Regions from separate parts of the Sphingosinicella sp. BN140058 genome, predicted to be linked through region 2. Evidence: predicted binding sites of a transcription regulator. Region 2 holds the regulator's gene; the other holds the start of a gene.

Region 1 (11,812 bases), 1.8 Mb from region 2:
CTGGTCGATCCGTTCGTCGGGACGCTTGCGGATTTCGGCCAGCTCAGCCCGTCGGCGGTGGCGCCCTTCGGCATGGTGCAGCTCGGCCCCGACACCAGCCCGGCCAACCATGCCGGCTACGACTTCGCCGCCACCCGGCTTGCCGGCTTCTCGCACACGCGGGCGGTCGGCGTCGGCTGCAGCGGTGCCGGCGGCGACGTTCGGGTGTCGCTCGATTATGCAGGCGCAGCGCCGCTGGCGACGATCGACAAGGAACGCGAGCGGGCACATGCCGGCTATTACCGCGTCACTTATGCCGACGGCATCCTCGCCGAGATGACGGCCACACGTGGCGCGGGCGTGATCCGCTTCACCGTGCCGCGCGCCGGACGAGTCGCCCTCGGCCTCGCCTTCGACCAGGGTTATTCGAAGCGCATCGCCGCGCGCTGGGATGCCGCAAGGCACGGCGAGGTGCGGGCGAGCTTCTCCGCCGGCACCGTCTGCGACAAGGGCGCCTACCACCTCCACTCGGCGAGCCGTGTCACCCTCAATGGCAAGCCGCTCAGCGGTGTATGGCAGGGCGGTACGGGAAGCGCACAGCTGCTCCTCGCCGTCCGCGGCGGCGACAGGATCGAAGTGCGCACCGGCCTGTCATCGGTCGATCGCCAGGCGGCCGCCGCAGTCCGCGACACCGAGCTCGGAGCGCGCAGCTTCGAGGCGATCGCGCAGGCGACGCGCGCCGGCTGGGACGATGCGCTCGGCCGCATCGCGATCGATGCGCCGCGGGCGCAGCAGGCCTTGTTCTACACATCCTTGTTCCGGGTGATGCAGGCGCCGGTCGCGATCGCCGATCCCGACGGGCGCTTCCGCGGCAGCGACGGCGCGATCATGCAGCTGCCCCAGGGCGAACAGCATTATGCGAGCTGGGCGTTGTGGGACAATTACCGCACCCAGATGCCGCTGCTTGCCCTGGTCGATCCGGAGCGCGCCACCCAGATCGCCCGCTCGCTCGTCCGGCTCTATCGATCGGGCAAGCAGCGCTGGGCCACTCCGCATGAGCCCTTCCTCACCGTCCGCACCGAGCATGCCGGCATCGCCCTGCTCGATTTCTACCGGAAGGGGCTTACCGGCTTCGATGCCCAGGCAGCCCTGCACGGCATGATCCTCGAGAGCGCCACGCTTGCCCGCGCCACGCCCGACGAGCAGATCGAGGCCGCTTATGATGATTGGGCAATCGCCGAGCTCGCCTCCGACCTAGGCGACATGGCAACAGCGTCGCGCTTCCGCGCGCAGGCGCTCGGCTATCGCGCCATGTGGCAAGCGACGTTTCGCGATCTCGGTGCCGATGCCGACGTGGTCCAGGCCCGCGGCCTCTACCAGGGCACGCTCGCGCAGTACCGCTGGGCGCCGGTGTTCGATCTCGACTGGATCGCACAGACGCTCGGGCCCCGGCTGAAGCCCGAACTCGACCGCTTCTTCGGCGACAATCTGTTCAACATCACCAACCAGCCCGATCTCCATGTCCCCTATCTCTACGCCTGGATGGGCGACCGCGCCGCGACCGACCGCATCGTCCGCCGCTACGTCGAGGAACCGGTGCCGCACCGTTACACCAATGCCGGCGTGCGCCCCCAGCCCTGGATCGGCAAGAGCTTCGCGCTCGCCCCGCAAGGCTTTGCAGACGGCATGGACGACGACGCCGGAACGATGTCCGCCTGGTACATCTGGTCCACCCTCGGCCTGTTCCCGCTGACCCCCGGCGAGCCGCGATACGTCGTGACCACACCGCTTGTCGCGCGCGCGACGATCCGGGCTCGGCGCGGGGGCTCACCGATCCTGATCACGCGCTCTGCGCAAGGCGGCTTTGTCCTGAACGGGAAACCGATCCTTGAGAGGCAGGTCACGCAGCGGGCGCTGACCGAGCGATAACGCTGCGTTGCCGAAGCGCATCATGCGCAGAGCGTGACGGCCACCCGCGAGCCTTCTATGCGGAAGATATGCCGCCGTTGCTCGAGACCTTTCTGCCGTGGCTGGATATCGCCGGCCTGTCGGTGTTCGCGGCGTCCGGCGCGCTTGCCGCCGCCCGCAAGCGCCTGGACTTCGTCGGTGCCGCCTTCTTCGCGCTGATCACCGCCACCGGCGGCGGCACCCTGCGCGATGTCCTGATCGACGCGCCCGTTTTCTGGATGCAGGATTCCACCCCCGTCATCCTGTGCCTGGCGGTCGCGCTCTGCGCCTGGGCAATCCCGCTGCGCTGGTGGCCGGAACGTGCGCTCGAGTGGTTCGACGCGGTCGGCCTGGCGGCTTACGCCGTCTACGGCGCGGCCAAGGCGCTGCACTATGGGATGGCACCGATCTCCGCCGCAACCGCCGGCATCGTCACCGCATGCATCGGCGGTGTGATCCGGGACATCACCGCGGGCGTCCCGTCGATCCTGATGCGGCACGAGCTCTATGTCACGGCCGCCCTCGTCGCTGCGGGACTGTTCACCGCACTGACCGTTGCCGGGCTGGCGGCGCCGCTGCCCGCTCTGGCCGGAGCGATCACAGGCTTCATCGTGCGCGCCGCCGCGATCAAGTGGCGCCTGTCGCTGCCCCCGCACCAGGGGCACTGACGAGAGCCGCGCGCGGCTCCGATCCTTGCCCGTTTGTGACAAAGTGTTTCCGCCGCTTCCTCAGCGTTGCGGAGCCGGCGGTGCTTGGCCAAGCGCGGCGCATCGACTGGTCTCCATCGACCACAGATCCGTAACAGGAGATGTTCATGAGCTTCATTCTGGCCCTCACCCTGAGCGCTATGGCCGATGTGCCTGCGATTCCAGTCACCGAGCATCGCACGCGCCTGGACCATTCCGGCCGCAGCCTCGAAATCCACTATCGAGGCCAGGTTTCGCTGGTGACCCGGCAGATCGGCTCGGTCACCAAGGCCGGCACGCCGTCAACCCTTCGCTGCCTTTGGCGGGCGGACATCGACCTCAGGCGCGAGGCGCAATCTGGCGCGGGCGTTCGTCTTGCCCGCGGCATCGATCGGGAAGGCGTGCTGGAAGGCAGCCGATCCGGATGGTGCGACGCCCATCGGACCTCGATCGCACGGGAGGTGGCCGGGCGCGCCGACCAGATCCAGGCGCAGGTGCGTGCCCTGGCGCAGGAGGATCATGACATGCTGAAATCGGAGTTCGAACGCACGACCGGCAATCGCGACGGCTGATCGTGCCGCCGGCGCCCCGCTAGTCTGGGGCGTCTCTCGGTCCGATCCGGAAGAGGAAGTCTTCGAAGCTGTCAGCGAGCACAAGGATCTTGCGGCCCGCCATGGCTTCGAAATCAAAGCTGACCACCCCCGGCGACTCGCCCCTGCGATAGTCCAGGCAGACGAGGCCGGCATGATAGGTGGTGGCGATCGGGATCAGTTTGGGGCCGAGCTCGTCTTCGGTCTGCTCCCAGATGTCCGCCGCCCATCGGCGCGGCTGGCGTGGGTCGAAGTGCAGGACGGTGGCAAGCCCGATCGGCTCGCCGCCCATCTTGCCGCGAACGAAGTTCCGGCCCGATGGAAAGCGCTTGCCGCCGTTCGCCGCGGCATATTCGGCGTAGCCCGGTGGGGCGGCGACGCCGCGCGCGGCCAAGTCTCGGACGATCGTGCCTGGCGGCACCGGTGCCGGCGCAGGCCCGTCCGCTGCGTCCCACGGGAGCATGTCCATGCCCGAGGCTAGGATGCGCATGGGCGGAGGGCAAGCGCCGCGCGGCTCGGCAGCATCTTCCACTCACCGGAGCCGATGCACAGCCGAACAGAATCATATTGTTACGACGCCGACCCTCGGCTTGTGTCGCGAGATCGTTAACCATGAGGAGAATGCGATGTCGGCGTCCGTGAAGAAACTTGCCCCTGCGATGATGGTTCTGGTCGGTGCCGTTGGGCTCGGTGGCTGCGCCACCAAGGGGTTCGTGCGCGAACAGGTCGCGACCGTGAACCAGCGCGTCGATGGGCTCGAGTCACGGCTTCAGGAGACCGACGGCACCGCGAAGGCGGCTTTGGCCGAGGCGCGGGCCGCCTCCGGCCAGGCGCAGAATAACGGCCAACGTCTCGAGCAGCTCAATGCCCGCGTCGACGGCATCGAGCAGCGCATGATCGAGGCGCAGCGGAAGCGGCCGCGCAACTGAGCCGGCACCGCAGCACAGTTCGATTTTCTGCATTGGCCGTCGCACTGATTGGCGACGGCCAATTTTTGAGCGCCTAACGAGATGATTCACCATCTTCCGGCTCTTGCCGGGATTATCCTGTCCCTGTCCCTGTTCGTGTCCTCGGCCGCAGTCGGAGCGGCGCGTCCATCGCGCCCTGCACCGGCGCGCCACGCCGCCGAAGCTGCCCAGACGATCGTGCGTCCTTCCATGGCTACGACCCGGGTTGCCGACTGGATCGCTACCTCGCGGGACAACAGAGCGTTGCCCTATGCGATCATTGACAAGCAGGCGGCCTCGCTGCTTCTGTTCGATGCCAAGGGCAAGTCGCTCGGCGCAGTTCCGGTGCTGGTCGGAGTCGCCACCGGCGACGAGGCGACACCCGGCATCGGCAGCAAGAGCCTTGCCGAGATCGGCCCTGCGGAAAAGACCACGCCGGCCGGCCGATTCCTTGCCAAGTTCGGAGTCGCGGCCGGGCGCCAGAAGGTGCTGTGGGTCGATTACGCCACGTCGGTTGCCCTCCACCCGATTCCCCCCGACACCAAGAAGAAGGAGCGGCGGCGGGAGCGCATGCTGTCGCCCGCGCCCGACGACAATCGCATCACCTTCGGCTGCATCAACGTGCCGAACGCCTTCTACAGCAAGACGCTTCGGCCCTTGTTCCTGAAGAAGGGCGGCTACGTCTATGTGCTTCCCGATACGAAGCCGCTCGAGACGGTGTTTCCCCGCCTACAGGTCCACGATGTCCTGAATGGCAGCGTCTCCTAGGGATTCGCCGCACCTTTGCACTTGCGCGTCGCCCGGCGTTCCTTTGGGCGAGCGTGGTAACTGCCCGAAATCCCCGCAACCGCATTTCACACGCGCACTCCAACGCTCGCTCCCACGCTGCCCGTGCACAAAGCCGGCGGAAGAAGGAGCGCAGATCATGTCGTCGAAATCCCTTGTCGCAGCCGCCGCAGGTGCGGCAACGCTGGCGGCGTGCACGTCGCCGAGTGCATCGGATCGCCCCCAAGCATTGCTGGCCGAAGAGGTGGCGCGTCTCGCCGCCGACACGGCCGAGGCCAATGCGGCGCTGATGCGGGGCGACGTCGATCGTCATCGCGCGATCGTCGCGCTGTCAGACGACTTCACCTTGATGTCGCCGTTCGGCGGCAGCCCAAGCCGCGGGCGAGACCTCACCCGGGAGGATTGGGATCGCATCGGCCGCTTCTTCCGGAATGGCACCTTCGAACAGGAACTCGTCGAAAGCTACGCAACCGATGGCATGATCGTGCTCGTGCTGATCGAGCGCACCCACGTCCAGGTCGGCGGCCTTCCCGCGCAACCCTGGGCATTGCGGGTGACGCTCGTCTATACCCGTGCCGGAGACCGATGGCAGCTTGCCCATCGCCATGCCGATCCACTTGCAAACGGCCTCGACTTGGCCGCCGCTGCCAGTCTTGCCCGCGGGACGGCCGAATGAAGGGGGCGACCAACCTCCGGCTCCCGGCGCCTTGACTCGCAAGTCTACATAGGTTGTGTGAGGTCATGCCTCGCAACCGCCGGCCATCCAAGCAGATGCTCGCCCTTCTGGAGGCGCTGGCGGCGCAGTCGCAGCAATGGCGGCATGGCTATGATCTGATGAAGGAAACCGGCCTGCTTTCGGGGACCCTCTATCCGCTGCTGATGCGGATGACGGACCAGGGACTGGTCGAAGCGGAATGGCGCGCGCCGGCCCAGCCGGGCCGCCCCGCCCGCCACGCCTATCGGCTCACCGCGGCCGGGATCGCCTTTGCGCAGGCGGTTGCAGAGCCGGACGGGGCTCTTCCCTTCAAGTCCGCCCTGGCCTGAGGCTCGCGCCGCCGGACGTGGGGGCGAAACAAGGATGCAAGTTCGAAGCCGCCGCCGAAGACGAAAGCCAGCAGATCCCAAGTCGCGAAGGCTCATAAAGCGCTACGCGCAGCCGAGATTCCTGCGTGCCAGCGCCATTGCACCGACGATCCCGGCGCCGAACAGCGCGCCTTCGCCCGTGGCGGTGACGACGCGGGCGATCGTGCCGAAACCGCTTTCCCCGAACAGGCGGCCGAGCGCATCCAGCCTCAGCCGCGACCCCGGAAAAGCCTGCGCGAGCAGATCGAGGCTTCCGGCCATTAGGTGACCGCCGCAGAGCGCGACCAGCAGGCCGCCGGCACCACCGGCCACCGCGGCAATGGCGATGCTGCGCCGGAACGCGGACGCGGTGCCGCTCCGCGATTCCGCCCAGGCGCCGACGCCGACCGCACCGCCGAGCAGCAGGCCCTCGACTCCGCCGGCGATGTCGCCAGGCGCGCGGCCGAGCAAGAGGTTGAACCCGTCGATGCCGAGCAGCTTGACGAGTCCGCCGACGATCATGCCGCCCAGTGCACCTCCGACAATGCTCCAGCGCGGACCACCGAAGACTTGAGCGCCGGCGATCCCGCAGCTCACGCCGGCTCCGCCCATCAGCGCCGCGGCAATGGTCAGCCACAGGAGCACGAGCAGCACCGACGCGGCCCCCGTTCCGGGCGCGAGCGGCTGCGCTGCACCGGCGAAGCCGTAGGCGAAACCGCCGATCACCCCCGCAAGGCCCGCCCCGATCGACCCGGCACCGGCGAGCAGCAGTCCATCCCGGATCGTCATTGCGCGATCGCCATCCTCTGCCTGCTCGTGCACGGCAGCCTCCGGCGCGTCTTCGACGGTCGCGACCTCAGCGATGAAGCGATAGCCATGCTTCGGCACGGTCTCGATGAACCGCGGCCGGATCGCGTCGTCGCCGAGCTGCCGCCGCAGCGTACGAATGCATTGGGTGAGCGCCTCGTCGGTCACCGGCACCCCGCGCCAGACCTGATCGAGGAAGCGGTCTTTCGAAATAAGTTTACCCGCCTCGCCGACGAGCAGGATCAACGCGTCGAGATAGCGCGCGTTGAGTTCGACCGGCACGCCTTCCTGCAAGAGCCGGCGATTACCGGGATCGAGGAGGAAGCGATCGAATTGGAAGCTGTTCGGGGCCATGGCCGGTCTGGCTAGCATGCGCCGGAAGCCGCTGTCGCCACGCCGCACCCTGCACATGTCGATTTCAGCGAAAGCTCACCACTTGCTCATGCCGATCACCCGGTCCGGCGTCCATCGGGACGATCGACAAGCATGGAGACAGAGGATGACGAGCGAATTCGATCTGGCCGCTACGCGGCGCGTGAATCCCTGGCGGCTGGCCGCCTGGAGCCTTGCAGGGTTGCTCCTGATCCTGCCGATGCTGGCGATGCGGTTCAGCGCGGAGGTGAACTGGACGACCGGCGACTTCTTGTTGGCGGGCCTGCTTCTAGGCGGCACCGGCCTGATCCTCGAACTGGCGGTGTGGCGATCGCGCGATCTCGTCTACCGGGCTGCGGCTGGGATGGCGCTTGCCGCAGCCTTCTTGATCCTGTGGGCCAATGCCGCGGTCGGCATGATCGGCGATGAGGACAATCGCTACAACCTTCTGTTCCTGGCGCCGATCGCCATCGCTCTCCTCGGCACGATCGCGAGCCGGATGCGGGCGGCTGGAATGGCCCGGACGATGCTCGCCGCAGCCGCAGCGCATCTTGCAATCGCGCTCGGCGGTCTACCCGCTGACCGCCATGGCGCGCTTATCAGCGCAGGGCTGGCCGCACTCTGGCTGATCTCGGCCGGCTTGTTTCGGGCCGCGGCATCGCGGCGGAGCTCCGGCGACGAGGATCGAGGCGGTCGCGCGTGACGCCCGCCAGGTCCGGTCGCCCAGGGACCGGACCCTAATGATGGCCCGGTCCCTGGTCCTGCAGCTGGTTGCCGGGCGCGCCGACCTCGCCCGCGGGCAGCACGATCGCGACGTTCTGCATCATGCCCTGATCCTCGTGATCGAGGATGTGACAGTGGAGCACGAATTCGCCGATGTAGCGCTGATAGCGGGTGCGCACGGTGATCGTGTAGACGCCGCCTGCCTTGCCGACGCTGGAGCCGGGCAGCAGGCTCTTGATCATGAGCGTGTCCTTCCAGACACCTTTCAGCCCCGGATATTGCGGGTCGGCCGGCTTGCCGCCGATGTCGTCGACTGCGCCGGGCACGCTCACGTCCTTGCCGTTGGGATCGAGGATCGAGACGATCTGGAACGGATTGACGTGAATGTGGAAGGGGTGGCTGACGAATTGCGATTGCAGCGACCATTGCTCGACCGCGCCCAGGTTGAGCTGGCGGTCGACCCGGTTCGGATCGTAGGGACGCGGCTCATAATCCTGGCTGCCGACCTCGAACATCGTGCTCTGGGTGCTGACGTCGATGTTGAAGGTGAGGTTCTGGTAGCCCGTCACCTCCTTGTCGCCGACATCGGGGTGCGGGACGAACCGCGAAAAGCGTAGGTCGGCGGCGAGATCGGCGATGACGCCGTCCCGCACGTCGGGGGGCATCAGGCGCCGCGCGCGGTCGATCAGCGCCTTCTGCACGTAACCCCGGATGTCACCGCCGGTGGCCGTGCCGGGGCGGACCGAGACGATGCCGAGCAGACGCTGCGGCACGTCGTCATTGCCGACGCTGCCGGCTTCGGGAGTCTCGATGTCCAACGCGCAATAGTCGCGGGACTCCGGCAGCGTAACGAGCGCGTCGAAGCGATAGCCGGGCTGGAACGTCGCGAGTCTGGTCTCCTGCGCCGCCGCCATGGTCAACCCGTCGGCCGCGACCAGTTGGTAGGGCACCGGCGCGCCGGTGCAGTTCTGCTTCACCCAGGCGTCCATCTGCGGCGCGGCGAGACGGTCCGGCCGAGCCACGCCGGGTTTCAGGGCACGGAATTGCAGGGCGATGGTGTCGCGGACGCCGCCATGGATCATCCGCCAGCGCTGGATCTCGCCCTGCGCGGCGGCGATGGTCGGCAGCACTTCGCCGTTGATGCTGGTGAAACGGCCGGATGCGGCCCAGCTGCCCGGCCCGAAGGGCGCATAGCTCTCGATCCGTCCAGCCTGTCCGGCAGGGCAATCATAGGTCTCGTTGGCCTTGGTGTCGCGCTGGGCTGGATCATTCAGGCAATAATATTGGATCTGCTGAAAGACGAGGACCTGCTCCTTCATGTCCCTGAGCAGCGTATCAAGGTCGCCGTTCGCCTGTGATGTCGGGGGCCGGTCGCCGCGAATGATCAGCGCGCCGGCCATGCCGCTCGACACCTGCAGCGCGGTCGAGCCGTGGCGATGGGTATGGTACCAGAAGGTGCCCGCCGGATGATCGGCCGGGATGTTGTATTCATATTGGAATTTGACGCCGGGGTTGATCGACAGCAGCACGTTGTCGCCGTTGCCGGACGGGTTCACCCACAGGCCGTGGCTGTGCAGATTGGTGCCGTTGAAGCAGTGCGGAATGTTGATGTGGTGGTCGCCGGTGGCGCAGCTCGCATCGGCCGGCAATCGGTTGTTGAGCGCGATCCGTACCGTTTCCCCCGGCGCGGCGACGATCATCGGCGACACGAACGCTGCGCGAGGCGGCGGCGGCGGATCGGTCGGATCGGCGTAGGCGCGCAGATGTACCTTGTCCCATGCCCCGGTCGCCGGGTTGAAGATCTCGCCGTCGCGGTAGACGATGTCGAGGTTGAGCAGCCGCTCCTTGCCGCCGGCGAGGCCGGGCTGCGACAACAGCAATTTGGACGGCGCGTCCGGCGCGGCACCGAGCTCAGGCGGATTGACGACGAGGCGATCGTCGTCCTGCGCCGCGGCCGGCGCCCCCCAGGCAAAAGCGCAGGCGGCGGCGCCTGCAAGCCAGAGACATGCGCGTTGCTTGACCATGATTCCCCCCTGCCCTGGCGGCGATCGGCAGCCGGGCCGGGGCAAGATAGACGACGAAGGCGCCTGCCAAGAATAAGGGGATTGGTCCGAAACAGAGCAGATCGTCGGCCGCAGAGCCGAAGAGATCAGGCGAGCGCGGCGCGGGCCGCGATCAGGGCGTCGGCGCCTGCGGCGATCGTCTCCGGCTTCTTGGCGAAGCACAAACGGATGATGCTGGTCACCGGATCCTCGGCGTAGAAAGGCGACAGCGGGATCGCCGCGACCCGGAAGTCGCGGACGATCCGATCGCAGAAGCTCGCATCGTCGAGCGCGATGCCGGAGGCGGGCAGGTCGACGCAGACGAAGTAGGTGCCCTCCGCCGGAAGCAGGCTGAAGCCGCCGGCGGTCAATCGGGCGACGAGGTCGTCACGCGACGCGGCGAAGGTCCGGCGCATCGTCTCGAAGGTCGTCATGTCCTTGCCAAGGCCGTAGCCAACCGCCGCCTGGAGATTGGGCGGCGTCGCATAGGCAAGGAACTGGTGCGCCTTGGAGATCGGCACGGCGAGATCGGGCGGTGCCACGATCCAGCCGACCTTCCAGCCGGTCAGCGAAAAGATCTTGCCCGCGGAACCGACCTTCACCGTGCGCTCCGCCATGCCCGGCAGCGACGCCAGTGGCCGCAGTGTGCGGCCGTCGAAGACGACATGTTCCCACACCTCGTCCGTCAGCGCGACCGCATCGTGGCGCACGCAGGCTGCGGCAAGCAGGCCGAGTTCGGTCTCGTCGAACACCCGCGCACTCGGATTGTGAGGGTTGTTGAAGATGACCAGGCGGGTGCGCGGCGTGAAGGCAGCCGCCAGCGCCGCTTCCGTGATCCGCCAATCGGGCGGTGCCAGACGGATGAAGCGGGGAACCCCGCCGGCGCGCAGCACCATCGGCAGATAGGCATCGTAGAGCGGCTGGAAGAGCAAAACCTCGTCGCCCGGCTCCACCAAGGCTAGGATCGCCGCCGCCAGCGCCTCGGTCGCACCGGAGGTCACGGTGACGTCGGCTGGCGCAATCTCCAGCCGCTGATGGGCGCGATAGTGCGTCGCAACCGCTTCGCGCAGCATCGGCAGGCCGAGCATCGGCGCATATTGATTGGACTCGTGCAACAGCGCGTCGGCGGCGCGGCCGACGACATCGTCCGGCCAGCCGAAATCGGGAAAGCCCTGGCCGAGATTGACCGCGCCGTGTTCGACGGCGAGCGTCGACATCGCGGCGAAGATCGAGGTCGGCGTGTTGGCGAACAGCGGATTCATCAGGTTCCCCGGCCTGGCGGCCGCGTCAGAGCCGCTCGAGCAGCGCCATCGCGGCGGCGGGCGCACGCTCCTTGGCGCCGTTGATCATGAACACGTAGACATCGCGCGGCCCTGCCGCCGGCTCCTTGGCGCTGTAGGGATAATCGGGCGGACAGGTGCCGCCGGCCCAGCCCCGCGCCACCTCGGCCCAGCGATCGAGCTCCGCCGGCGCATAACCCTGCGGTTCGTCGCTGCGGGCGCCGAGCAGGCGGGCGTAGACGAGGTCGCCGCTGAGATCGGGAACGCAGGGGAATTCCTCGCCGTCCCCGAACACGATCGCGACTCCGGCCTCCCGCATCATCGCGACGAAGGCGGGATCGCGGAAGCTCTCGTGGCGCGGCTCCACGGCGTGCTGCAAGGTAACGCCGGCGACCTTGCGCGGCAGCAGATCGAGAAAGGCACGGAAATCGTCCGGATCGAATTTCTTGGTCGCCATCAGCTGCCAGACGATCGGACCGAGCTTGTCGCCCAATTCGGTGAAGCCCTGATTGCAGAAGCGCTCGATGCCCTCGCCGCTCTCGCCGAGCACGCGGCGATTGCTGCAATAACGCGAGCCCTTCAGCGCGAACT
Region 2 (11,812 bases):
GCCCGGTTCAGCAGGCTGCGGTCGACTACATCAAGAGCAAACTCGACGATAATGGCGCGTTCAACACGGTCACCCATGCCGAGATGAACGACGTCAAGAGCAAGCTGTCGAGCCTCAACGCGACCGACGCGGACGCGGTGGTAGACGAGCTTCAGCGCCAGGGGCAGCTCGACAAGCTCGCGGGGCAGGCAACGGATGGCAGCTGGTTCGGCAATGGCGGCTATTCCGCCAATGAACGGCGCGACCTGTTCAACGATCTTGCGGCAAAGCTCGACGGGCAAAGTCTGGCTGCGGTCAGCAACGCCTTCGCCAAAACCGACGCTGGCGCCGACGGGCATCAGCGCGTCACCGAGTTCGCTGCGGCGATCGCTACGCACGCGCCCAATCACCACAAGGTACAATATGTCGAGGCGCTGAAGGGGCAGGTGGCGGACGGCAAGGCCTGGACCGAGAACCACATCCTTACCGTGACCAGCCACGGCAGCGATCCCGAGGCGGCCGCCATCGGCCAAGTGCTGTCGAGCATGAAGGGCAGCACCTATGCCGATGACGCGTTCAAGGCGCTGAGTTCGGATCAATTGCGTGCGGTGATGAAGGCTTCGGTCGACGAGACGATGACCAGCGGGGTCGGCGCGAGCCCCAGCGTTGCGTGGAATACCGACGACTTCGGCAAGCTGATGGACTCCGCCGCCGCGATACCCGACGCAGATCTCAAGGCGCGGATCTTCGATGCCGGTGCAGACACGCTTCGCCAGGTCCGGGAGACGAACGGGGTCGCCGGACGTCCCCTGATCAGGGGCAAGGACGATGCCATGAATGCGATTGCGAGCGGCCTCACCAAGATCATCGACAGCGACGCGACCGGCGTGGTTCGCGAGCTCGCCTATAATCGTGAGACGATGGACGGCTCCGATCTCGCCACCTATTCGCGGGCGTTGATGGAAGGGGGGCAGGAGAAGAAGCTTGGCGAGATCATGGCCAAGCTTCAGCTCGGCAACGGCCTCGATCAAAATCCCGCAGCCCGGCTCGATGCGACATCACAGGTCAAGGTCGCCGGCGGCGCGGCGCAGGAGCGGCGGGAAAATGCCGGCGCCCTCGGCTATTTCGTCGGCGCGACATATGCCGGAGCCCAGTCCTGGTCGACCGACGTCAAGAAGCAGCAGGAGATGATGACCTCCGTCCTGGATTCGACGCTGACCCTGATCGACAAGGCGAAGATCGGCGGTCCCGCCAAGGATGCGGTGGGAACCGCCGCCAGCGTCGCCAAGGAATGGACCCATTATGCGGTGCGCTGGGCGCTGGAGGATCCCGGCCTTGCGCCGGCGCAACGGCTGGAGCGCGCCGCCTTGCCGGTCGATCCCGCCACCAACGAGCTCGGCGTCGGCGACGACATCCGCAACGCGTTCAACACTAGCCTCAGCATCGTGCAGCGGACCGCCCAGCCTTGAGGCCAGGGCGGCGCGTGGCGCTCGGGCGACGCGCCGCCGCTTTGCTGTTGCCGCTGCTGCTTGGTGATTGCCGGGCGGCGCCGATGGAGCCGGAGGTGCCGAGCCCGCCATCGGCTTTCCGGCAGCAGGAGGAATATGCGTTCGGTGACACGATCGCAGCCGCCGACACTGCTGCTGTCGCGCACGTCGTCGACGTGCTTGGGCCTCGTTTCGGTCGCCCGGAAGTGGCGCGTTACGTCCTAGCGGCCACGGTCGATCTGGCGCGGGTCGAAGCCTATTACGCGAACGGAGCCAAGGCAGCAGGCTGGCGACCGCTTCCCGACATCGGCGCCGGCGTTTCGCCCGGGGAGAGAGCCTTCGCCTTTCGATCCGACCGCACCGCCTTCGCAGTCGTCGCGATTGCACCGCGCCCGGGCGTCGACACCATCCCTGCGAACGTAATCCGATTTCACCGCTAGCAGTTGGGTCAGCCGCTCCGGTCGTGATGCTCGAGCCTTCGACGGCAAAGCATCACCCCGAGCCGAACCCCCTTGCTCTCGCCGCCATGTTCGGGGGAATAGCCTCCGACGAATCGGCCGAAGTGGCCGTTCAAGCGGGGAATTTCGTACATGCCCTCCGGTCTGGTTGCGTTGCTCGACGATATTGCGGGCATCACCAAGCTTGCCGCCGCATCGCTGGACGATGTCGGTGCTGCCGCGGGCAAGGCCGGATCCAAGGCGGTCGGCGTGGTCGTCGACGATACAGCGGTGACGCCCCGCTATGTGGTCGGCCTGTCGCCGGAGCGCGAATTGCCGATCATCGGCAAGATCGCTCTCGGTTCGCTGCGCAACAAATTGCTGATCCTGCTGCCCGCCGCCTTGCTGCTCAGCGCCTTCGCGCCCTGGGCAATCACGCCCTTGCTGATGCTGGGTGGCGCCTATCTTTGCTTCGAGGGTGCGGAGAAGGTGATCGAGGCGCTCGGCGGCCCTGGACATGCCGAGGAGGAGGTTGCCACCACCGATGCGGCCGCACTCGAGAAGGAGAAGGTCGGCGGCGCGATCCGGACCGATCTCATCCTTTCGGCCGAGATCATGGCCATCGCGCTGGCGGACGTCGCCAATTCGCCGATCCTCAACCAGGCGCTCGTGCTCGCCATCGTCGGGATTGCGATCACGATCGGCGTCTACGGGGTTGTCGGCCTTATCGTGAAGATGGACGATATCGGCCTGCACCTTGCGAAGCGCGGTTCGGCGCCGGTGCGGACGATCGGCCGCGGCCTGGTGAAAGGCATGCCGGTGCTGATGCGCGCCTTGTCGATCATCGGCACCGCGGCGATGATCTGGGTGGGCGGTGGGATCCTGATCCACGGCCTCGAAGTGCTCGGCCTGCACGCACCTGCAGAGGCCATCCATCATGTTGCGGAGGCCGTGCACCATGCCGCCGGCGGCGTTGGTGGGATCGTCGCCTGGCTTGTCACCGCCGCGGCCTCCGGCTTGTTCGGCCTTGTGCTCGGCGGCATCATCGCCTGGATCGTCCACAAGATCCGCCACTGACACGGATCGAGCCTCAGCCGACCCAACGATCCCGCGTATGGAAGGCGCGGTTTGGAGGCGCGCCGGTCGAACCGTGCGCCGGATTGACTCGGTCGCGGCGAGCTGGATGCAACGGTGCGCCTCAAGCGCAGCCAGAGCATGATCGACTGATGCACAAGCGCTTCGCTTCCGCCGACGGCGGGGACCGTGCTCGATCACATGGTTGAGACAAGGATGCACGTCTCAGCCTGATCCAACCCGAAACGATCTTGGTCTCGGTCGCGATGGAGCATCCCGGGCCACAAGCCTTTGTTTCTTGTGGGGCAGACCGGCCGGCTTCAGCGCGCCTCGGGCCCCGCTTCAGTCCGCCGGGTGTGGATCGGACTTCACGGCAGCGATTTCGTTGCCGCTGGGATCGAGAAACTGGAACCGCCGTCCGCCAGGGAAAGCGAAGATCGGGCGGGTAAGCGTCCCGCCTGCCTGCTGAACCGCGGCAAGCGCCGCGTCGAGATCATCGACCTCGATCACCGGCAGCGGCGCCTTGGTCGCTTCGGCGGCGTCGCCCTGCAGACCGATGTCGGTATCGCCGGTCAGGGTCGCCGCATATGTCGGGCCGAATTCGGTCAAGCTCCAGCCGAACGCGCTTTCGTAAAAGGCCTTGGCAGCAGCGACGTCGCGGACGGGAAGTTCGACATAATTGAGGCGGGACATGGCACTGTTCCTATCTTGCCGCTCCCTCCTGGTGGGAAGCAGCGTGGGGTGGACCGAGACAGGCCGCCGGCGATCGCGCGTGCGACGACGACGCCCTTGCCGATCATGTCATGGCTCGAGGCGCGATGGCCGAAGCGAGATGGATCCGGCGGAGGGTCGACGGCCGATGTGGTGCCTCCGCCGCGTCCATCCACCCTCTCAACCCAGGGGAGGGCTTCAGGCCTGTGTCGGGCTTATTCCGGACCGAGGCTTCCGCATCGAATTCGTCTCAATAGCGTCGGAGCAAGCCCGCGAGTTTCCCTTGAATGCGGACCTGGTCGGGGCGGTAGCGCTGGGGATCGTAATTGCGGTTCGCAGGGTCAAGGCGGATCATCGAGCCTTCGCGGCGGAAGGTCTTCAATGTCGCTTCTTCCTCATTGATCAGCGCCACCACGATCTCGCCATCACGCGCATTGTCGGTCTTGCGGACCAGAGCGTAGTCGCCATCGAGGATGCCTTCCTCGACCATCGAATCGCCCGCAACCTCGAGCGCATAATGTTCGCCGGGCCCTAGCAGGGCTGCCGGAACCGGCAGGGTGCTCTGCCCCTCCAGCGCCTCGATCGGCATGCCTGCGGCGATACGGCCGTGCAGCGGAAGCTCGATGACATCGTTGGCCGCCTGCGGCGTGCTGACCGGCGCCTTGGGCTGGCTGGCAATGCCGGCCTTGACGTCGGGCATGCGCATCACCTCCAGCGCACGCGCCCGGTTCGGCAGGCGACGAAGGAAGCCGCGCTCTTCAAGCGCCGAGATCAGGCGGTGCACGCCCGATTTCGACTTGAGGTCGAGCGCATCCTTCATTTCTTCGAAGGACGGCGACACGCCCGTTTCGGCGAGCTTGTCGTGAATATAGGTCAGAAGCTCATGTTGCTTGCGCGTCAGCATCGTCTGGCCCTCAAGGAACGAATGCGGAACGTGTAGGAAACAGGTGCAGGCCTGTCAACTCGTTTCACGCACGGCTCGAATTGCGAGCGCTATCGGTGCACGTTCAGGCGCCGCGGCTCAGGGCGATGAAGTTCTGGAGCATCCGGTAGCCGCCCTCGCTGGCGACGCTTTCCGGGTGGAACTGGACGCCATGGATGGGCAACGTGCGATGGCGAAGCCCCTGCACGGTGGCATCGTCCGCCGTCGCGTTTACGATCAGGCAGTCGGGGACGCTTGCCGGCTCTGCGACCAGAGAATGGTAGCGTGCGGCGGTGAAGGGCGAGGGGAGGCCTTCGAACAGAAAGTCTCCGTCGTGGCGGACCGGACAGGTCTTGCCGTGCATCGGCTTGGGCGCGCGAACGACCTTGCCGCCGAAGGTGGCGGCGATCGCCTGGTGGCCGAGGCAGATTCCGAGCAGCGGCTTGGCGGTCTCGGCGCAGGCGGCGACGAGCGCCATCGAGATGCCGGCCTCCTCCGGCCGTCCCGGACCGGGCGAGACGAGGATGCCGTCGGCGCCGTAGGCGAAGGCATCGGCGACGCTGATGTCGTCGGTGCGCTCGATCCTTACCTGGGCGCCGAGCGCGCGCAGATAATGGACGATGTTCCAGGTGAAGCTGTCGTAATTGTCGACGACGAGGATCCGGGCCGCATATTGGCGCCGCTGCGGGCGCTTCAGGAACGGCCGGCTCCGCCGCGTGGGCCGGGCCCACGCGGGAGAGCCCGCAATCATTGGCCGCCGCCGGTCAGCTGCTTCCTGAGCGCCTGGATCGCTTCCTCGTTGCGCTTGACCTTGGTGCGGGCACGCACGGCGGCGCTGAGCTGGTCGACATATTCGTTGCCGATCACTTCGCTGAACTGGTTCTTCACGCTGGAGATTAGTGCCGCTTCCTTGCTCGCATCGCCGGGCACGACCTTGTCGAGATAGACGACGAACCAGCCCGCGCCGTTGGGGGCCGGTATGAGCTTGGCCTTGCCGCGCGGCAGGCTGAACAGCATGGCCAGCGGCGGCGGTACCCGCTGCCCCTGGCGGGCGATGTCGATCCGGGCGGCGGTGACCGGCTGCACGCCCGGCAGCTTAACCTGCGCTTCGGCGAACGCCTGAGCAGGTGCGGTACCGGCGTTGATCTTCGACACCAGCGCGGTCGCGATCGCCTTGGCGCGATCGTTGGCGCGGCGGGCGATCAGATCCGCCTTCACACGATCGCGGATCTGGGCGACCGGCGGCGCCGTGGCAGGGACGACGTTGCTGACGATCATCATCGCATAGCGCTCGTTGGGCGTGATCGCCTCCACCACCGGCTCGGCATTGGCCTCGATCTCGAACGCGGTGCGAAGCAGCGGCTGAAGCTCGGGCGTCGGCTGCCATTGCGGGTTGCCCGGCGCTGCGCCCGATCCGGTGACCGGCGGCGTTTCCTGGACGGCCAGCTTCTCGCGCTGCGCGATCTCCTGGAAATTTGCGCCGTCGGCGATCGCATTCTCGATCCGGCCGGAGAGATCTCCGAGCGCGGCAGTGGCCTTCGCTTGCTGGAGCTTGGCTGCGATCTCCGCACGCACCGCGGCGAAGGGGCGGGCGGCGACGGTCTTGACGTCGTCGACGCGGACGACGTGCCAGCCGAGCGGCGAACGCACCGGTCCGACGGTTGCGCCCTTGGCGGCGCCGAACACGGCATTGGCGACTGCCGGCGCGCTGAGGCGCGCGAACGCCTCCTTGCTCTGCTCGCCGACCGCAATGTCGGCGGCGCCGAAGCCGGCCTGGAGCGCAGCGGCGTCGAAAGCGGTACCGCCCGTCACCTTCTGGGCGAAGCTGCGCGCAGCGGCTTCGTCGGGGAGGACGACTTGCGACAGCGACCGAGTCTCCCTGGCGCCATAGGTCGCCTGATCGCGCTGGAAGGCGGCCTGGATCTCGGCGTCGGTCGGCTGGGTGGCTGCCGCCACCGTGTCCTTGCCGAACACCGCGTAGCGGATCGTGCGGCGCTCGGGGATCGTGTAGCGACCGATATTCTGCTGATAGAAAGTCGCGATCTCCGCGTCGCTCGGCTCGCGGCCCGGACCCATCGCTTCCGCCGGAACGACGCCGACGAGGCCGGAGCGCTTTTCCAGCAGCAACGATGCATATTGGGCGGCAAAGCCCTGCGGGACGAACACCGAACCCGCCGCCGGCGCGACCAGCTGGCGCTGGATCAGGCGGTTGGAGACGTCCTCGCGGAATTTCGCCTCGGTCACCTTTTCGGACTGCAGGAAGCGCTGGAACGTCGCCGGATCGAACTGGCCGGCGAGGTTGCGGAAGCGCGGATCGCGCTGGATCTCGCGCTCGACCATCTCTCGCGTCGCAACCAGGCCCATGTCGGTGCCGAAAGCGGTGACTGCTGCCATGTCGATCATCTGGTCGACGATGATCTCCAGCGATCCCTGGCGCAGGAATGCGGTGAGATCGAGATCCGGCTGCTGCTGACGGAAGCGGGCCAGTTCCTGTTGGGTGACCTGGGTGACCTCCTGGGCGGTGATCTTCTCCCCGTCGACCGAGGCGATCGCGCCGCCTGTACCGCCGGTGTCGAGGCCGCCGAGACCGCTGCCGCCGGTGCCGAAGCCGGTGATCACGATCGCGAAGATGCCGATGCCGAGGACGAGAAGCATGAGCTTGGCCACTGGGCCGCGGCGAAAGAAGGAGAGCATCTTGGTACCTTGGAAGCTGGTTTTGCGGCAGGTCATAGAAGGGCCGGTGGCAGCGGGCAAGCTTGGCAGGGCCGTTGCCGGTTGGTAGGCCGGAGATCACGATCGAAGAAAGAAAAGGGGAGCGCGATGCACGTCCGTCGCAAGCTGGTTGCCGGCAATTGGAAGATGAATGGAAGCCTCCACCAGCTTGCCGAGTTGAGCGCCATCGCCGCCGCCGCCCGCGGTGCGCCCGGCGTCGACGTTGCGATCTGCCCGCCTTTCACATTGATCGCCTCGGCGGTTGCGCGGGGCGGGGGCATTCCGATCGGCGGCCAGGATTGCCACCATCAGCCGAGTGGAGCTTTCACCGGCAACGTCTCGGCAGCGATGCTCAAGGAATCCGGGGCGAGGCTGGTCATCGTCGGCCACAGCGAACGGCGCGCCGAGCAGCAGGAAAGCGACGCACAGGTTCTCGCGAAAGCGGAAGCGGCGCTCGCTGCGGGCCTGCAGACCATTGTCTGCATAGGCGAGAGCGAGGCGGAGCGCGAGGCGGGGCAGGCCGTGGACCGCTGCGCGGCCCAGCTTGCCGGCTCCATCCCCGAACTTTCCGGCGACGCCGAACTGGTCGTCGCCTACGAGCCGGTCTGGGCGATCGGCACCGGCCGCACCGCGACCTGCGACGACGTTCGTGAAATCCACGCGGCCATCCGCGGGGCACTCGTCGATCGCTTCGGCGACGCCGGCGGACGGATTCGTATTCTCTACGGCGGCTCGGTGCGAGGCGACAATGCCGCCGAGCTGTTTGCGGTCGACAATGTCGACGGGGCGCTGGTCGGCGGCGCGAGCCTCACCGCCGAACAATTCGTGCCGATCATCGAGGCGGCGGCGCACAGCTGAGCCGGGCAGCGGCTTCCCCGGCTGAACGTGCGGAACGCCGTTCCGGCGCGGGACTCGCGCGGTTGAACCTTGCGCCGCGATCGACTAGATCGCGCGACTGAAATCCCACATCTCCGGTGCGCAGCGGCATGGTCGCGGCGAACCCGTTTGAAAGACGTTCGATGTTCACCTTCTTCCTGATCGTTCAGACCCTCGTCGCCGCCGCACTCGTAGCGGTGATCCTGATGCAGCGCTCGGAAGGCGGTGGCCTCGGCATGGGCGGCAGCCCCTCGGGCCTGATGTCAGCGCGTGGCGCTGCGGATTTCCTGACCAGGGCGACGTCGATCCTGGGCGGTCTGTTCGTGATCCTGTCGATCGTTCTTGCCGGCCTCGCCGCGATCGAGCGTGCGCCGATGCGGATCGATCCCGCAGCGGTGGCGCCGAGCCCGACTCCGGTGTCGCCGGCACCCGTCGGCACCCCCGCCGCACCCGCCACCGATCCGCTGACCGGCGCTGCCCAGCGCGCTCCGGCCCCGGGCGCGGCGTCGGCACCCGCCCCGTCGAACGGCGCCGTGCCGATCGCGCAATAAGCGCGTCGTCACTTCTCGCAGGATCCGGGGGCGACGCCTCCGGATCGTCGCTGGGCGTGAAAATATTCCGCCCACTTCGTGATTCGCGGCCTTGCCCTTGCGCGGTCCGCCCCACTATCCGGTAACTCCCATGGCGCGGTTCATTTTCATCACCGGCGGCGTGGTCTCCAGCCTCGGCAAAGGTCTCATGGCGGCATCGCTTGCCGCCCTCCTGCAGGCGCGTGGCTACAAGGTCCGCATTCGCAAGTTCGATCCTTATCTGAACGTCGATCCCGGGACGATGTCGCCCTATCAGCATGGCGAAGTCTATGTGACCGACGACGGCGCGGAGACCGATCTCGATCTTGGCCATTACGAGCGCTTCACCGGCGTCGCCGCGCGCCAGTCGGACAACATCACGACGGGGCGGATCTACCGCGACATCATCACCAAGGAGCGGCGCGGCGATTATCTCGGCGCAACCGTCCAGGTGATCCCGCACGTCACCAACGAGATTAAGGCGTTCGCCCGCGCCGAGGTCGACGATCTCGATTTCCTGATCTGCGAGATCGGCGGCACCGTCGGCGACATCGAGTCGCTGCCGTTCATCGAGGCGATCCGACAGCTTCGCAACGATCTCGGCCGCACCCAGACGGTGTCGATCCACACCACCCTGATCCCCTACATCGCCGCGGCGGGCGAACTGAAGACCAAGCCGACCCAGCATTCGGTGCGCGATCTGACCTCGCTCGGCATCCAGCCCGATCTCCTGCTCTGCCGCGTTGATCGGCCGCTGCCGGACAGCGATCGTGCCAAGATCGCGCAATTCTGCAACGTGCGGAAGGAAGCGGTGATTCCGGCGCTCGACGCCAAGAGCATCTATTCGGTGCCGCTCCAATATCACCGCGAAGGGCTGGACGCCGAAGTGCTGCGCGCGTTCGGCATCGAGGACGCGCCCGAGCCCGATCTCGCCCGCTGGGACGACATTCTCGATCGCCTGTTCAACCCCCAGGGCGAAGTCACGATCGGGGTCGTCGGCAAATATGTCGGCCTTCCCGACGCCTACAAGTCGCTGACCGAAGCGCTCGTCCATGGCGGCCTCGCCAACCGGGTGAAGGTCAACATCAAGTGGCTCGATGCCGAATTGTTCGAGGAAGCGGACGTGCCGTCCCACCTCGAGCCGATGCACGGCATCCTCGTCCCCGGCGGCTTCGGCGAGCGCGGCTCCGAGGGCAAGATCGCCAGCGTCCAATTCGCCCGCGAACGCAAGGTCCCGTTCTTCGGCATCTGCCTCGGCATGCAGATGGCCTGTATCGAGGGCGCGCGGAACACCGCCGGTCTCGCCGGCGCCAGCACCACCGAGTTCGGCGACACCGAGGAGCCGGTGGTCGGCCTCATTACCGAGTGGATGGGCAAGGAAGGCCTCGAGAAAAGAGCCGCCAACGGCGATCTCGGCGGCACCATGCGCCTCGGCGCCTATGATGCGACCCTGGACGGCAACAGCCACGTCGCGGCGATCTATGGCGGCACCTCGATCAGCGAGCGCCACCGCCACCGCTATGAGGTCAACGCGCATTACAAGAGCGCGCTCGAGAGCGGCGGCCTGATCTTCAGCGGCATGAGCCCCGACGGCACTCTGCCCGAGATCGTCGAGCGCCCGGACCATCCCTGGTTCGTCGGCGTGCAGTTCCACCCCGAGCTGAAGTCGAAGCCGTTCGACCCGCATCCCCTGTTCGCGAGCTTTATCGAGGCGGCGGTCAAGCAGAGCCGTCTGGTCTGAACCGAGCCGCGGAGTTCAAGGCTCTGCCGCTGCGCTGGGCAGGTGCCGCGGCTGTTCACAGGATCTGTATCTCGCTGTACTCTCGGCAACGAGATTCGGCCGGCTCGGCGGTGCGCGGGGGAGAAAGACCATGACGGGCAGTTTTCGGCATCGCGCCCTGAAGGCGCTGCGGTTTGCGGGGGTGCTTCCGTTGGTGATCGCGACCGGCGGCTGCGACCGCGCCGACGCGCCGGGCACCGCCAACGAAGCCTCTCCCGCTGCCGATCAGAACGAGCTGCTGGAGGCCGCGGAGGCAAATGCCGCCGTTCTTGCCCAGGACGAGGAACTCGCCAACGATGCCGCAGCGGACGAGGCGGCCGACACGGACGTGTTCGGCGGCAACGCGGCGGCAGGCGAGACGAGCAACGGCTCCGCCCCGATCGCCGAGGCAAATACGGGCGCCAGCGCTCGGTAGAGCGCCGCCCCGCCCGCCTGCGCTCCGGCGCACCGCCCCTCGTCAAAGCCGGTCGATCCCGCTATGGAGCCCGACATACCCGGCGCGCGTCATCGGCGTGCGCTTCAAGCCTCTCGTTTGCCGTGCTTTTCATCCCGGCGCGCGTTGAGAAACGGGCCTTCACTATCTACCTTGGGCGAAGCCGCCTCAGGCGATAGAAGAGGCCGCAACAGACAGTTCAGGAACCCTGCCCGATGGCGACGGCCACGCATCTCCTCACTCCCGAAGAAGCCAGTGCGCATCCGGCGCCGGAGGCGGTCGTCGTCCGCTTCGCCGGAGACAGCGGCGACGGCATGCAGCTGACCGGCGGCCAGTTCACGCTCTCGACGGCGCTCGCCGGCAACGATCTCGCCACCTTCCCGGATTTCCCGGCCGAGATCCGCGCGCCGCAGGGCACCACCTTCGGAGTCTCGGCCTTCCAGATCAATTTCGGTTCGACCGCGATCGAGACCGCCGGCGATGCGCCCGACGTGCTGGTGGCGATGAACCCGGCCGCACTCAAGGTGAACGTCAGCGACCTCAAGGCCGGCGGCCTGATCATCGCCGACGAAGGCGAGTTCGGCGTGCGCAACCTCGCCAAGGCCGGCTATGAGGGCAATCCGCTCGAGGACGGCTCCCTCGCCAAGTGGCAATTGATCAAGTTCAACATCTCGCAGCTCACCCTCGATGCCGTGAAGCCGTTCGGCCTCGGCAACAAGGAAGCGCTGCGCTGTAAGAACATGTGGACGCTGGGCCTCGCGCTCTGGATGTTCGACCGCGATCGCGCGCCGATCGAGCAATGGCTGCGGACCAAATTCGCGAAGGCACCGGA

Evidence for each region. The regulator LexA, encoded in region 2, represses DNA repair genes until DNA is damaged. The targets are predictions, from matches to a motif close to GTTCCNCNCTTGTTCT.
Region 1: ETR14_RS05275 (transcriptional regulator) is a predicted target of LexA. The motif match lies at 7,232-7,247, and genes of this name have one in related genera.

What each region holds. Positions count from the first base shown of each region.
Region 1 is NZ_CP035501.1:1,166,958-1,178,769, forward strand. Features, by position in the region: gene ETR14_RS05235 (glycoside hydrolase domain-containing protein) at 1-1,908, shown strand, start outside; gene ETR14_RS05240 (trimeric intracellular cation channel family protein) at 1,977-2,594, shown strand; gene ETR14_RS05245 (hypothetical protein) at 2,741-3,184, shown strand; gene ETR14_RS05250 (SMI1/KNR4 family protein) at 3,204-3,692, opposite strand; gene ETR14_RS05255 (hypothetical protein) at 3,829-4,131, shown strand; gene ETR14_RS05260 (hypothetical protein) at 4,213-4,917, shown strand; gene ETR14_RS05265 (nuclear transport factor 2 family protein) at 5,075-5,611, shown strand; gene ETR14_RS05270 (PadR family transcriptional regulator) at 5,677-5,979, shown strand; gene ETR14_RS05275 (transcriptional regulator) at 6,082-7,158, opposite strand; gene ETR14_RS05280 (hypothetical protein) at 7,304-7,879, shown strand; gene ETR14_RS05285 (multicopper oxidase family protein) at 7,914-9,923, opposite strand; gene ETR14_RS05290 (aminotransferase) at 10,049-11,203, opposite strand; gene ETR14_RS05295 (DUF72 domain-containing protein) at 11,229-11,812, opposite strand, start outside.
Region 2 is NZ_CP035501.1:5,089,945-5,101,756, forward strand. Features, by position in the region: gene ETR14_RS23095 (hypothetical protein) at 1-1,448, shown strand, start outside; gene ETR14_RS23100 (hypothetical protein) at 1,463-1,906, shown strand; gene ETR14_RS28595 (hypothetical protein) at 1,915-2,058, opposite strand; gene ETR14_RS23105 (DUF808 domain-containing protein) at 2,057-2,980, shown strand; gene ETR14_RS23110 (VOC family protein) at 3,320-3,670, opposite strand; gene lexA (transcriptional repressor LexA) at 3,939-4,592, opposite strand; gene ETR14_RS23120 (aminodeoxychorismate/anthranilate synthase component II) at 4,696-5,361, opposite strand; gene ETR14_RS23125 (peptidyl-prolyl cis-trans isomerase) at 5,358-7,277, opposite strand; gene tpiA (triose-phosphate isomerase) at 7,431-8,180, shown strand; gene secG (preprotein translocase subunit SecG) at 8,342-8,749, shown strand; gene ETR14_RS23140 (CTP synthase) at 8,880-10,508, shown strand; gene ETR14_RS28600 (hypothetical protein) at 10,639-10,962, shown strand; gene ETR14_RS23150 (2-oxoacid:acceptor oxidoreductase subunit alpha) at 11,196-11,812, shown strand, end outside.